DNA from 2 places in the Bradyrhizobium sp. Ken64 genome. Region 2 is predicted to be linked to the other one. Evidence: riboswitches for the same ligand, from Rfam matches in the RefSeq annotation. Region 2 holds a riboswitch; the other holds the start of a gene.

Evidence for each region. Region 2 has a riboswitch for cobalamin ahead of AC0L2F_RS20935 (TonB-dependent receptor). Riboswitches for the same ligand answer to the same signal wherever they lie in the genome.
Region 1: it holds a riboswitch for cobalamin, as region 2 does, so the genes downstream of both, metE (5-methyltetrahydropteroyltriglutamate--homocysteine S-methyltransferase) here and AC0L2F_RS20935 (TonB-dependent receptor) in region 2, are expected to answer to the same signal.

What each region holds. Positions count from the first base shown of each region.
Region 1 is NZ_JBVVPA010000021.1:50,201-55,673, reverse strand. It holds gene AC0L2F_RS28455 (cytochrome-c peroxidase) at 1-206, shown strand, start outside; gene metE (5-methyltetrahydropteroyltriglutamate--homocysteine S-methyltransferase) at 1,027-3,342, opposite strand; cobalamin riboswitch at 3,442-3,641, opposite strand; gene AC0L2F_RS28445 (4Fe-4S binding protein) at 4,430-4,633, opposite strand; gene AC0L2F_RS28440 (EAL domain-containing response regulator) at 5,214-5,473, opposite strand, start outside.
Region 2 is NZ_JBVVPA010000012.1:171,930-177,402, forward strand. It holds gene AC0L2F_RS20915 (energy-coupling factor ABC transporter permease) at 1-574, shown strand, start outside; gene cobF (precorrin-6A synthase (deacetylating)) at 621-1,370, shown strand; gene cobT (nicotinate-nucleotide--dimethylbenzimidazole phosphoribosyltransferase) at 1,386-2,438, shown strand; gene AC0L2F_RS20930 (histidine phosphatase family protein) at 2,439-3,011, opposite strand; cobalamin riboswitch at 3,084-3,285, shown strand; gene AC0L2F_RS20935 (TonB-dependent receptor) at 3,403-5,473, shown strand, end outside.

The sequences.
Region 1 (5,473 bases), on a different contig from region 2:
CTTACTTCCATTCGGGCCAGGTTTGGAGCCTGAAGCAAGCTGTTGCCCTAATGAGTGACATCCAGCTCGGCGCCGAGCTTAGCGATAGGGAGGAAAACGACATTGTCGCATTTTTGAATTCGCTGACCGGTCGGCTGCCTAGGATCGAATATCCGGTACTACCAACGCGTACCAACACGACACCAAAGCCTTCAATAGACAGATAGCCTTAGCAGCACCGGCCTCATTCCCTGCCGAACAGCAACAGATGCGCTCCAAGAACCCGGGGTCCCGCAATGACGCCAAAATGAATGATCCCCTGCTGTCACTGATAAGCAGGCACATAAACAGCCGCCCGGCCTCAATGCGAGGCCGGGCGAAAGTCACGCGGGAGCGACGCTGCTTTCCGCATGGTTCCAGCTTTCGTCGGTAGGGAGGACTACCGGCGATCGACTTACGACGAGGGCATTCGCCGTCAAACAAGCAGAAGCGGATATCGCTCTGCACAACTTAGCGAGCCGCTTGCCTTCCGCTCCTGTCGTGAACTTCAGGACTTGCTCACCACTTGCCAGCTGTCCGGTTGGCACGGGCAGCGCCTTGATGGAGCTGGGATCCATCGCGCAGGCGGTTTGACTGCCGAGCCCTGAAACTCAACCGTCAGTTTGCCGTCACGCGCCAGTATTTTGGCACCGCCGAATACCAGCAAATCTTCCCGAAGACCGCGCGAAGGCGCAAATTAGGTATGAAATTCCGCAAGGGCGGTAAAATAGATTTTTGTGATGGGACGCATCCATGGGATGGATAAATGAAGCGATAGGACCGTGGTTCGCGTCGAGCGTAAGTGACTTGGAATATGTCACCTAATCGGTATGGCCGGCACGCGGTCGTCCGCCGGATTCGAGCTTGTCGCCGCTGTATGCGATCGCCTCCGCCGGGGCAAACCGGCATTCGTAGGCGCTGGAAACTTTGGAAGCTCGCAAGGATATCGCGAGCTCCCAAAGGGCGTTCATCTTATTCACAGATACGTTGGCGACACGCTCCGTACGATCATGCCTCGGCCCGCAACTCGCGTGCGGCGGCCACCATATTGACGAGCGCGGGACGCACCTCCTCCCATCTTCGAGTTTTCAGTCCGCAGTCGGGATTGATCCAGAGCTGCCGATCGGAAACCCGCTGCCGCGCCAACACAATCAGCTGCTTGATCTCGGCTGCTGCGGGAATGCGCGGTGAATGAATGTCATAGACGCCCGGCCCGATTTCATTAGGATATTTGTAGCTCTTGAAAGCGTCGAGCAATTCCATTTTGGAGCGCGACGCCTCGATTGAAATGACGTCGGCATCCATTGCTGCGATCGCATCGATGATTTCGTTGAACTCGGAATAGCACATGTGCGTATGGATCTGAGTTCCGTCAGCGACAGCGGAGGAGCAAATGCGGAAACTGTCCACTGCCCAATCGAGATAGTCCTTCCACTGCGATTTGCGCAGCGGCAATCCCTCCCGCAACGCAGCCTCGTCGATCTGGATCATGGTCGCTCCAGCTGTTTCAAGGTCGATGACCTCGTCTCGGATCGCGAGAGCGATCTGTCGGCATGTCTCGCTCCGCGGGATGTCGTCACGGACAAACGACCAGTTCAGGATCGTCACCGGTCCGGTCAGCATAGCCTTGACGGGTTTTTTGGTCAGAGACTGCGCATGTCGCCACCATTTAACGGTCATGGGCTTCGGGCGGGAGACATCTCCAAACAGGATAGGAGGACGAACGCACCGCGAGCCATAAGACTGAACCCAGCCGTGCTTGGTGAATGCGAAACCCAACAGCTGCTCGCCAAAGTATTGAACCATGTCGTTGCGCTCGAACTCGCCGTGCACGAGCACGTCCAGGCCGATATCTTCCTGCCAATGCACGGTATGGGCTGTCTCCGCTTTCAGAAGCTGCTCGTACTGCGTGTCATTCAGCGCTCCCCGCGCATGAGCTGCACGCGCATTGCGGACGTCCGCCGTTTGCGGGAAGGATCCGATGGTTGTGGTTGGAAACATTGGCAATGCGAAGGCGACGCGCTGGACGTCGGCGCGCTGGGTGAACGCACTGCGACGGCGACGCATGCTATCGTCGATCGCGGCCATTCGTCCGGCGACGTTCGCACTGTGGATCTTCGGCGATGTTTCGCGGGTGACGGATGCATCCTCTGAGAGCGTGAGTTCATCGGCCACATCGGCAGCATAGCCAGCCAGCGCTTTGCCCAATATCGAAAGCTCCTTGATCTTCTGCACTGAGAACGCCAACCACGTCTTCAGATTGGGATCGAGATCGATCTCTAGCTCAATGTCGGTCGGAACATGAAGCAGCGAGCAGGAGGGGGCAATCTGAACACGGTCCCTGCCCAGTTTTTTGACCATAGGAGCAAGTTGGTCGAGTAGCGCCGGCAGATTAGAGCGCCACACGTTGCGACCATCAACGACACCGAGCGAGACCACGAGATCTCTACGCGCTCTGGCGACAATCGCGTCGAACTGGTCAGGTGCACGAACCAGGTCGACGTGAAGCCCGGCAACGGGCAAGGCCAAGACTGTTTCAAGATTGTCGCCGACAGCCCCGAAGTATGTGGCCAGCATGATTTTAAGGGCCGGCACGGCCTTAGCGAAATGAGCATAGGCCCGGCGGACAGCCGCCCGAGATCCTTCGTCGACGTCCATCACTAGGCATGGCTCGTCGAGCTGAACCCATTCAGCGCCGCGCGAGGCTAGTTCGCGGAGAACATCGACATAGACGGGGAGGAGCCGATCAAGCAGCGAGAGCGGATTGAATGCGGGATTTACGCTTTTGCCGAGCTTCAGGAAAGTGACTGGGCCCACTAGGACGGGCCGCGTCTGATAGCCGAGGCTTCTTGCCTCCTCATATTCCTCGATCGGCTTCCGAGAGGCAAACTTAAAGATCTGATCCTGGTGAAATTCCGGCACCATGTAGTGGTAGTTCGTATCGAACCACTTCGTCATCTCCTGTGCGGCTACGCCGGGCCCATGCTGAGCGTGACCACCGTCCTGAGCGCCACGCGCCATGGTGAAGTAGGTTTTGAGCGACACAGGACCTTCGCTCCAGCCGTAAACGTCGGGAATGGCGCCGACCATTAGGCTGGTATCGAGCACATGGTCGTAGAGCGAGAAGTCATTCGAAGGAATGACGGTCGCACCGCGGGATTTCTGCCGTGCCCAATTAGCGGCACGAAGTCCACTCCCCGCCTCGAGGAGCTCGGCTTCACTGGACTTTCCCGCCCAGTAGCTCTCGAGCGCGAATTTGAGTTCGCGTCGTGGGCCGATGCGTGACGTCCCCAGTGTGGCAACGGGAAGCGAAAGGATTGACATAGCTTAGACCCCATGTTGGGGCAAAGGCCATGGCGGACGCAGACAGCGAACATCGCGTGAGCGACAACTGCTTGGCGCACACCGGGACGCCCCGCCCGTGGACGATATCTTGTCGAGGCAGGTCTCCTGGCTCACGGGTCGTCGCTGCTGTCCGGCCTTCCCGAAGCCGCATGGCTTCAGTGACTTCGTTGGACAGCGGCTCGCCGCTTACAGTTGCGGGGGCAGCGCCGGCATTGCACCGGCTTCCCTCTTAGCTCCGGATCAAACGAAATCCGGAGACCGCGACGGCTTGGATTATGCGCACGAGGATCGATGCGTCAACCTACCGATTCTCGCTGCGACATTGCCCAAGCGATTACGAGCGCACTAGGCAGGTAAGACGGTCTTGCTCGCGGCCTAGTGAACACGCCCGCATCTGTGGAGGCTCCGCTTTTGAAATGCATTCGCTCCCTGCTCGCGTAACGGTTGAGCTCCACCACCGGAACGAACCCGGGCGGCCTTCGGTATCTGTGTGATCGCGAGGAGGCGACCTTTTCCGTCAGCAGCTTTTCGAACCTGCGCGTCAGGAAGGTGCGATCATCCTCGGCCGGCATCCGTTTGGTCACAGCCCACGAGGCTCCCTAGACATTTCGAAAGCCGGATTGCTCCAGGACCGAACGGATGATCAGGTCGGCTCCTTGGTGTTCGGCGGGCCCGCGACCAGGCACGAGGTCGTCCGCCTCCGTGAGGTTGGCCAAGATGATCTTCTCGGTGCACTAGGTGTTCACGTGCTGAGCGACCTTTGCGCCGGCTTCGATGCGTCCGCGGCCGCTCGACGCCGGGCCTGCCTCGCCTCGACTCGCCGCCAGCGACGATAGGCCGTAACGCGGCCACTGAGCATCGAGGGCCTTGTCCTTGTTCGTGACAAATTCGACGGTGTCCTCCGACAGAGCCCTTTGAGGGGTCCCTCGGCGTCGCTCAGCGTCTTAAGCTCATAACGATGTTAATCGACCTCGATGCGCTCCATGCGGTCGTGGTCTCCTCAAGGTCCCACATCTACAACTTCGTTCGCGAAATCGAGCGATGAGGCCTTTTGGTCGCGGGCTGCCTATCCTGTCTTGGACGGGACACAGGTGTCAGGGACCGGACAGACCACCGCGCATTGCGGCGTGTCGCAATGGCCCTCGCACTCCGTACATTTTTTGGCATCGATAACGTAAATGTCACGCTTCAGACTGATCGCCGCGTTGGGACACTCGAACTCACATGCGCCACAAACGGTGCATTGCGAAGCGACGATCTTGTAAGCCATGCCTTCCGACTCCTTAGGCGAGCGATGCCATGGGCGATCCCTTTCAAATGCCGTGCCAAACGCAGACGCGCTCAATGTTGGGCAATTTGCCCAATTCGGCTGTCCCGGGTCTGAGACCATGTTGCGTCTGCGACAGCAACAGGTCGCTTCAATTTCAGGCTACGAGCCATCGGGCCCTCTTGCGAGAGTCAGTCGCGACTTGAAGCTGGAAGCGTCCGTCGGTTTGTTTGGCACGTCAGCGCGGGGGCAAGCGAGGCTGACGCTTCCTCCACCGGCGGCGACAAAACCCGCGAACGGACGCAGGTCTACGTCGGATCTCGGCAAACCTCCGGTCACACACCCCGACTGGAGGTTTGTGCAAGCCTCGCTCATGGCTGCAACGCTAGCTGCGTGGAGGACTCGCTGGAGGCTTGCCAAAACGGGCCTGTGGTATAACAAGCTTCGGAGGGAAATGAAGTGGCGGCGGGACGAGCGACACTGGCCTTGCAGACCGACTGAATTGCACTCAGCCTCATGCCTGGTGCCGAGTAGGCATGGCGGTGCTCGCGAGCGTCGCTTGGCCGCACTCAGCCACTCGCAACTATTTTGGACGAGCTGGAGCAGGGTTGAAAGATGACTGTGCAAATTGCTTCAGTGGCATGGCTTTTCCGAACAGATGGCCCTGCGCAAGGTCGAAGCCGAGTTCGGCCACAGCGATTAGGTCAGCCTGGCTCTCCACACCTTCGGCGACGGTGCGCACATTGTACTCTTTGGCTAGATCGACGATATGGCGGCACACCGTTCGCTTGAGGGGCCCATTCGCGCAGCCGCCGACGAACTGACGATCTACTTTCAATTTCA
Region 2 (5,473 bases):
GCGCGAGCAGGGCATCACGTCGTTCGCAGCGCGGACGCTCGCCACCACGGGCCTCGTGTTCGTCTTCTTCGAGATCCTGCCGCACTTCCCGGTCGGCGTCTCCGAAGTGCACTTCATCCTCGGCTCGACCTTGTTCCTGCTGTTTGGAGCGGCGCCTGCGGCCTTCGGCCTCGCGTTCGGCCTGCTGTTCCAGGGCATCTTCTTCGAGCCGCCCGACTTGCCGCAATATGGCATGAACGTCACCACGCTGCTGGTGCCGCTGTTCGGGATCCAGGCAATCGCCACGCGGATCATTTCGCGCAACACGGCCTATGTCGATCTGAAGTACCGCCAGGCGCTGGCGCTTTCGACGACCTATCAGGCCGGCGTCATCGCCTGGGTGGCGTTCTGGGCGCTCTATGGCGCCGGTTTTGCCGCGACCAACCTTGCCAGCATCGCGACCTTCGCGGCGTCCTATGCGCTCGTCATCGTGATCGAGCCGATCGCCGATCTCGGTGTGTTGGCGCTGGCGAAGTCGCTGCGCGGCGTCACCGCGGCCGGCCTCGTCACGCCGCGTTTGCACAACGCGGCCTAGAGACAAGCGAACGGGCGGCTGTTAATGGCCGCCCCTCGCAGGCACGATGCTCACGCTCTCCCTGATAGGCATCGGTTGCGGCGATCGCGGGCAGCTCACGCGCGCCGCCATCGGTGCCATCAACGCGGCCGATCTCGTCCTGATCCCGCGCAAAGGGACGGCCAAGTCCGACCTCGCCGATCTCAGGCGGACGATCTGCGCGGATGTGCTCGCCAGCGACAAGACACGTATCGCCGAGTTCGATCTGCCCGTGCGCGACGCCGCTGAAGCGGACTATCGCAAGGGCGTGGACGATTGGCACGATGCCGTGGCCGCTGTCTGGTCGCAGACGATCGCAGATCATCTCGAAGGCAAAGGCAAGGTCGCGCTGCTGATCTGGGGCGATCCCTCGCTTTATGATTCTTCGCTGCGCATTGCGCGGCGGCTCAATCCCTCGCCAAAGATCGAGGTTGTGCCCGGCATCACCTCGATCCAGGCGCTGTGTGCGGCGCATGCGCTGCCGCTCAACGATATCGGCGAGCCTTTTCTGGTCACGACCGGACGTCGCTTGCGCGAGGGCGGCTGGCCGCGAGGTGTCGATACCGTGGTGGTGATGCTCGACGGCGGCACGGCGTTCCAGTCGCTTGATCCCGCGGACCTGCACATCTGGTGGGGGGCCTATCTCGGCATGCCCGATCAGATTATCATGTCCGGCGCGCTGGCCGAGATCGGCCCGCGTATCGTCGCCGTGCGGCAAGAGGCGCGCGAGCGGCACGGCTGGATCATGGACAGTTACATCCTCAAGCGCAGGCCGTGAGGCAAGCGAGGCAGCATGCTCCCCGAATGGGTCACCCAACAATGCCCGGATATCTCCGCAGTCCACCGCGAGGCGGCGGTGGCGCGGCAGGCGCAACTGACGAAACCGACCGGCGCGCTCGGCCGGCTCGAGCAGCTCGCGATCGAGCTTGCGGGCCTGCAAGCAACGGAGCAACCGCGCGCGGCGCGGGTGCCGATCATCATCTTCGCCGGCGATCACGGCATCGTCGCGCAGGGCGTTTCGGCCTATCCGCAAGAAGTGACCATCGCGATGCTGGCGAATTTTGCCTCCGGCGGCGCCGCGATTTCGGTGCTCGCGCGTGAGCTGGGCTCCAGCCTGGAGGTCGTCGACACCGGCACGCTGGCGCATGAGGAGATGGCTGGAATCGTGACCGACAAGCCGCGCAGCGGCACGCGCGATTTCAGCGTCGAAGCTGCGCTCACCCCCGCAGAGCTGGCATTTGCGTTCGAAGCCGGACGACGTGCGGTGACGCGCGCGCAGGCCGGGCAGCCCGATCTTCTGATCTTCGGCGAGATGGGCATCGGCAACACCACGACATCGGCGGCGATTGCGGCGAGCCTGCTCGGCATGGGTGCCGAGGAGATCGCGGGCAGCGGCACCGGCATCGACGCGGCCGGCCGTGCGCACAAGGCACGGGTGATCGACGCTGCGATTGCACGCCATGGCATTGCGGGCGCTTCGCCCGAAAAGATCCTGTGCGCCGTCGGCGGTCTCGAGATCGCGGCCATCTGCGGTGCTGTTATCGCAGCAGCGCAGCGCCGCATCCCCGTGTTGATCGACGGCTTTATCGTGTCGGTCGCGGCGCTGGCGGCGGCGCGGCTCAACCCGTCGTGCCAGCCGTTCCTGCTGGCCTCGCATCAGTCCGCGGAGCAGGGGCATCGGCTGGTGCTTCGCGCGCTCAACGTGCAGCCGCTGATCAGCCTCGATCTCAGGCTCGGCGAAGGATCGGGCGCGGCCATCGCGCTGCCGCTGGTGCGGTCGGCCTGTGCGCTCCACAACGGCATGGCGACCTTTGCGCAGGCCAATGTGCCAGATCGTCCGGCCTGATCAAATCATCGGCTGATTGACGCAGACCACGCGCCAGCCGGTCGCGAGCCGGTCGATCCGGGTCAGCGACAGCGGATCGATCACAAAGCGCAGGGCCGCTTGTGGCGTCAGATCCAGCGCGATGCACAGCGCCGCGCGGATGGTGCCGGAATGCACGACGAGCGTTGCGGCCCCGGCGCCGATCTTCGACAGACCCAGCCGGACCCGCGCGACTTGATCCTCAAAGCTTTCGCCGCCCGGCGGCCGTCCGCGCGCTGGATCGCTCCAGAACCGTGCATAGGCCTCGCCACCGGTCGCGGCGAGTTCGTCATGCCGACGGCCGGTCCAGTCGCCAAAGCTCTGCTCGCTGAATTCGTCCAGCTGCAGAGGGTCGAGCCCAAGCGCGCGAGCCGTCTCGACCGTGCGCCGCGACGGGCTCGCATAGCTCGCGGCGTCCCGCGGCAGGCGCTGCCGCAGCGCCTCCAGCTGCGCGCGAGCGCCGAGATCGGCCGGCGCGTCGGCTGCATGGATCGTCCCCGTGACGCCATCGACGGGCGCGTGCCGTATCAGCCAGAGGAAGGTCTCGCCTTCCATGCTTATCTCCAAGGAAACTGGTCGTTGTGGCGATAACGCCGCAACTGGCACATTGACTCTGTCTGGATCGTAATCCTAGATGCTCGCGACGGTTTCCCCGAGAGGGGATGAAAAGGGAATGCGGTGCGGGGACGTTGTCCCCAATGCCGTGGCTGCCCCCGCAACTGTAAGCGGCGAATCTTGCGTCACGTGCCACTGGGTGTCTCGGTCCCGGGAAGGCGATGCAAGGTACTGACCCGCGAGCCAGGAGACCTGCCGTCAGCCGTGGTCACACGCGAAGATGTCGGTCGGGGAGTACAGACATTCGGCTTCATCGGAAGGCTTATGAGCCGGAAGATGGGACCTTGGTTCGCTGTGACGTGCCACTGACGTCATACCGAGGTCCAAGACCGTGTCTCCCGTTCGCATTGTACGACCGCGCGCGCTCCTGCTCGCATCCGCGGCGCTGACATCCTCTGTCATTCTTGATCTACCCGCCGCACTGGCGCAGCAGGCCCGCGAACCTCTGCCGCCGGTCGAGGTCACGCCCGCCCAATCCCGCAAGCCGGCCAGGCCCGCCGTACGGGAGGCGCAGGGCCCACGGCGCGCAGCTGCGCGCCGGCCAGCGGCCGGGTCTGTAGCGCCCAAGCCAGTCGTGCCAATCGCGGCAGCATCGACGCCGCTCAATACCAATGCCGTCGCCGAAAGCGCCTCGCGCCTTGGCCTGACCGTGCGCGAAACGCCCGCGACCGTGGAAGTGATCTCGGCCGCAACCATGCGCGAGCAGGGTTATCGCACCGTGTCCGACGTCGCCCAGGGAGCAGTCGGCGTCACCTCCGGCGACAATCCGGCTGAACCCTCGGCTTTCTCGATGCGCGGCTTCACCAACAGCCAGATCAACACGCTCTACAACGGCATCAAGATCGGTCCGCAGAACATGACCTCGCGGATCACCGACACGGCCAATCTTGAGGCTGTCGAATTCCTGAAGGGCCCGGCCTCGCTGATGTCGGGCGAGGGCGCCGCCGGCGGCGCGATCAACTTCGTCACCAAGCAGCCGCACACCGGTCCGATCCGGAACGAGGCCGATTTCTCCTGGGATTCGCTGAACTCGTTCCGGGCGCATTACGGCTCGGGCGGCAGCACCAATGTGCAGGGGCTGGACTATCGCTTCGACGTCAGCCGTTCCTCGCTCAACGGCTTTGCCGACGACACCAACACCAAGACGCTCGACGTGTCGGGCCAGCTCAATTACCGCATCTCCGACAGTCTCAAGGTCTGGGGCGCGATCGAGTACCGCGAGGACCGCTCGAAGGCCTATTGGGGCGCGCCGCTGGTGCCGATTGCCTTCAGTGGCTCGCATGCGACGACGGGGATCGTGTCCGGCAATTACATCTCGAACTACAACAAAACCAATCTCGGTGCGGTCACGATCGATGACCGCACCTTCAACACCAACTACAACGTTCTCGACAATCGCAACGTCGCACAGGAGGTCTGGCTGCGCGGCGGTTTCGAGCTGAAGCTGGCGCCCGACCTGACGCTGAAAAGCCAGGCCTATGGTTACGGCGCAGAGCGCACGTGGTTCAACAATGAGATCGAGGCGTTCAATTCCGGTACGAACCTGGTGGACCGTGAGCGCTTCTATGTCGCGCACAGCCAACGCCTGGTCGGCAACATCACCGACCTGATCTGGGATGCGAATATCGCCGGCTTTGACAACCGCTTGGTCACGACGCTGTCCTCGAGCTATCTTGATTTCGTGAGGCCGGGCGCCGCAAATTTCCCCGGCGATTCCGTTCCACTGGTCGATCCGCCCCGCGGCTACTACGGCCTGCTCACTATTCAGCAGCAGACCGCGCGCATCGACAATGAGGCGCTGTCATTCGAGGACCGGCTGAAGCTCACGCGCAGCTTTGCACTGGTTGGTGGCCTGCGTGTCGAGCATATTGGGCTCGACCGCAATTCGACCGACAAGTTCGGTCTGGAGAAGGCGAACTTCCCGTTCTCGCAATCGTGGGCCCCGACCACCGGCCGTATCGGCTATACGTGGGAAGCCGTTCCGGGCCTGACCTTCTTCAGCCAATATGCGACCGGCGCCGACATCGCAGCCAACAACATCTTCCTGCTCAATCCGACCGATCCGCTCAACCTGACCACCGCGCGCACCTATGAGACCGGCGTCAAGCATCTGTTCTGGGACAACCGGGCGGAGTGGTCGTTCTCGGCCTACGACATCCTGCGCAAGAACGTCTATGCCGCGGCCGGCGGCATGCAGCTCAATCTTGCCGGACGGCAGGAATCGAAGGGCGTCGAGCTTGCCGCGTCCGTGCGTCCGATCGAGCCTCTGCGTCTCTGGGGCAACATCGCCTATGTCGATGCGCGCTACGCCGACTACGATTTTGTCGGCGGCTCGTTCGCCGGCAACACGCCGCCGAACGTGCCGCGCGTCGTCGCCAATGCCGGCGCGTCGTACCGTTTCT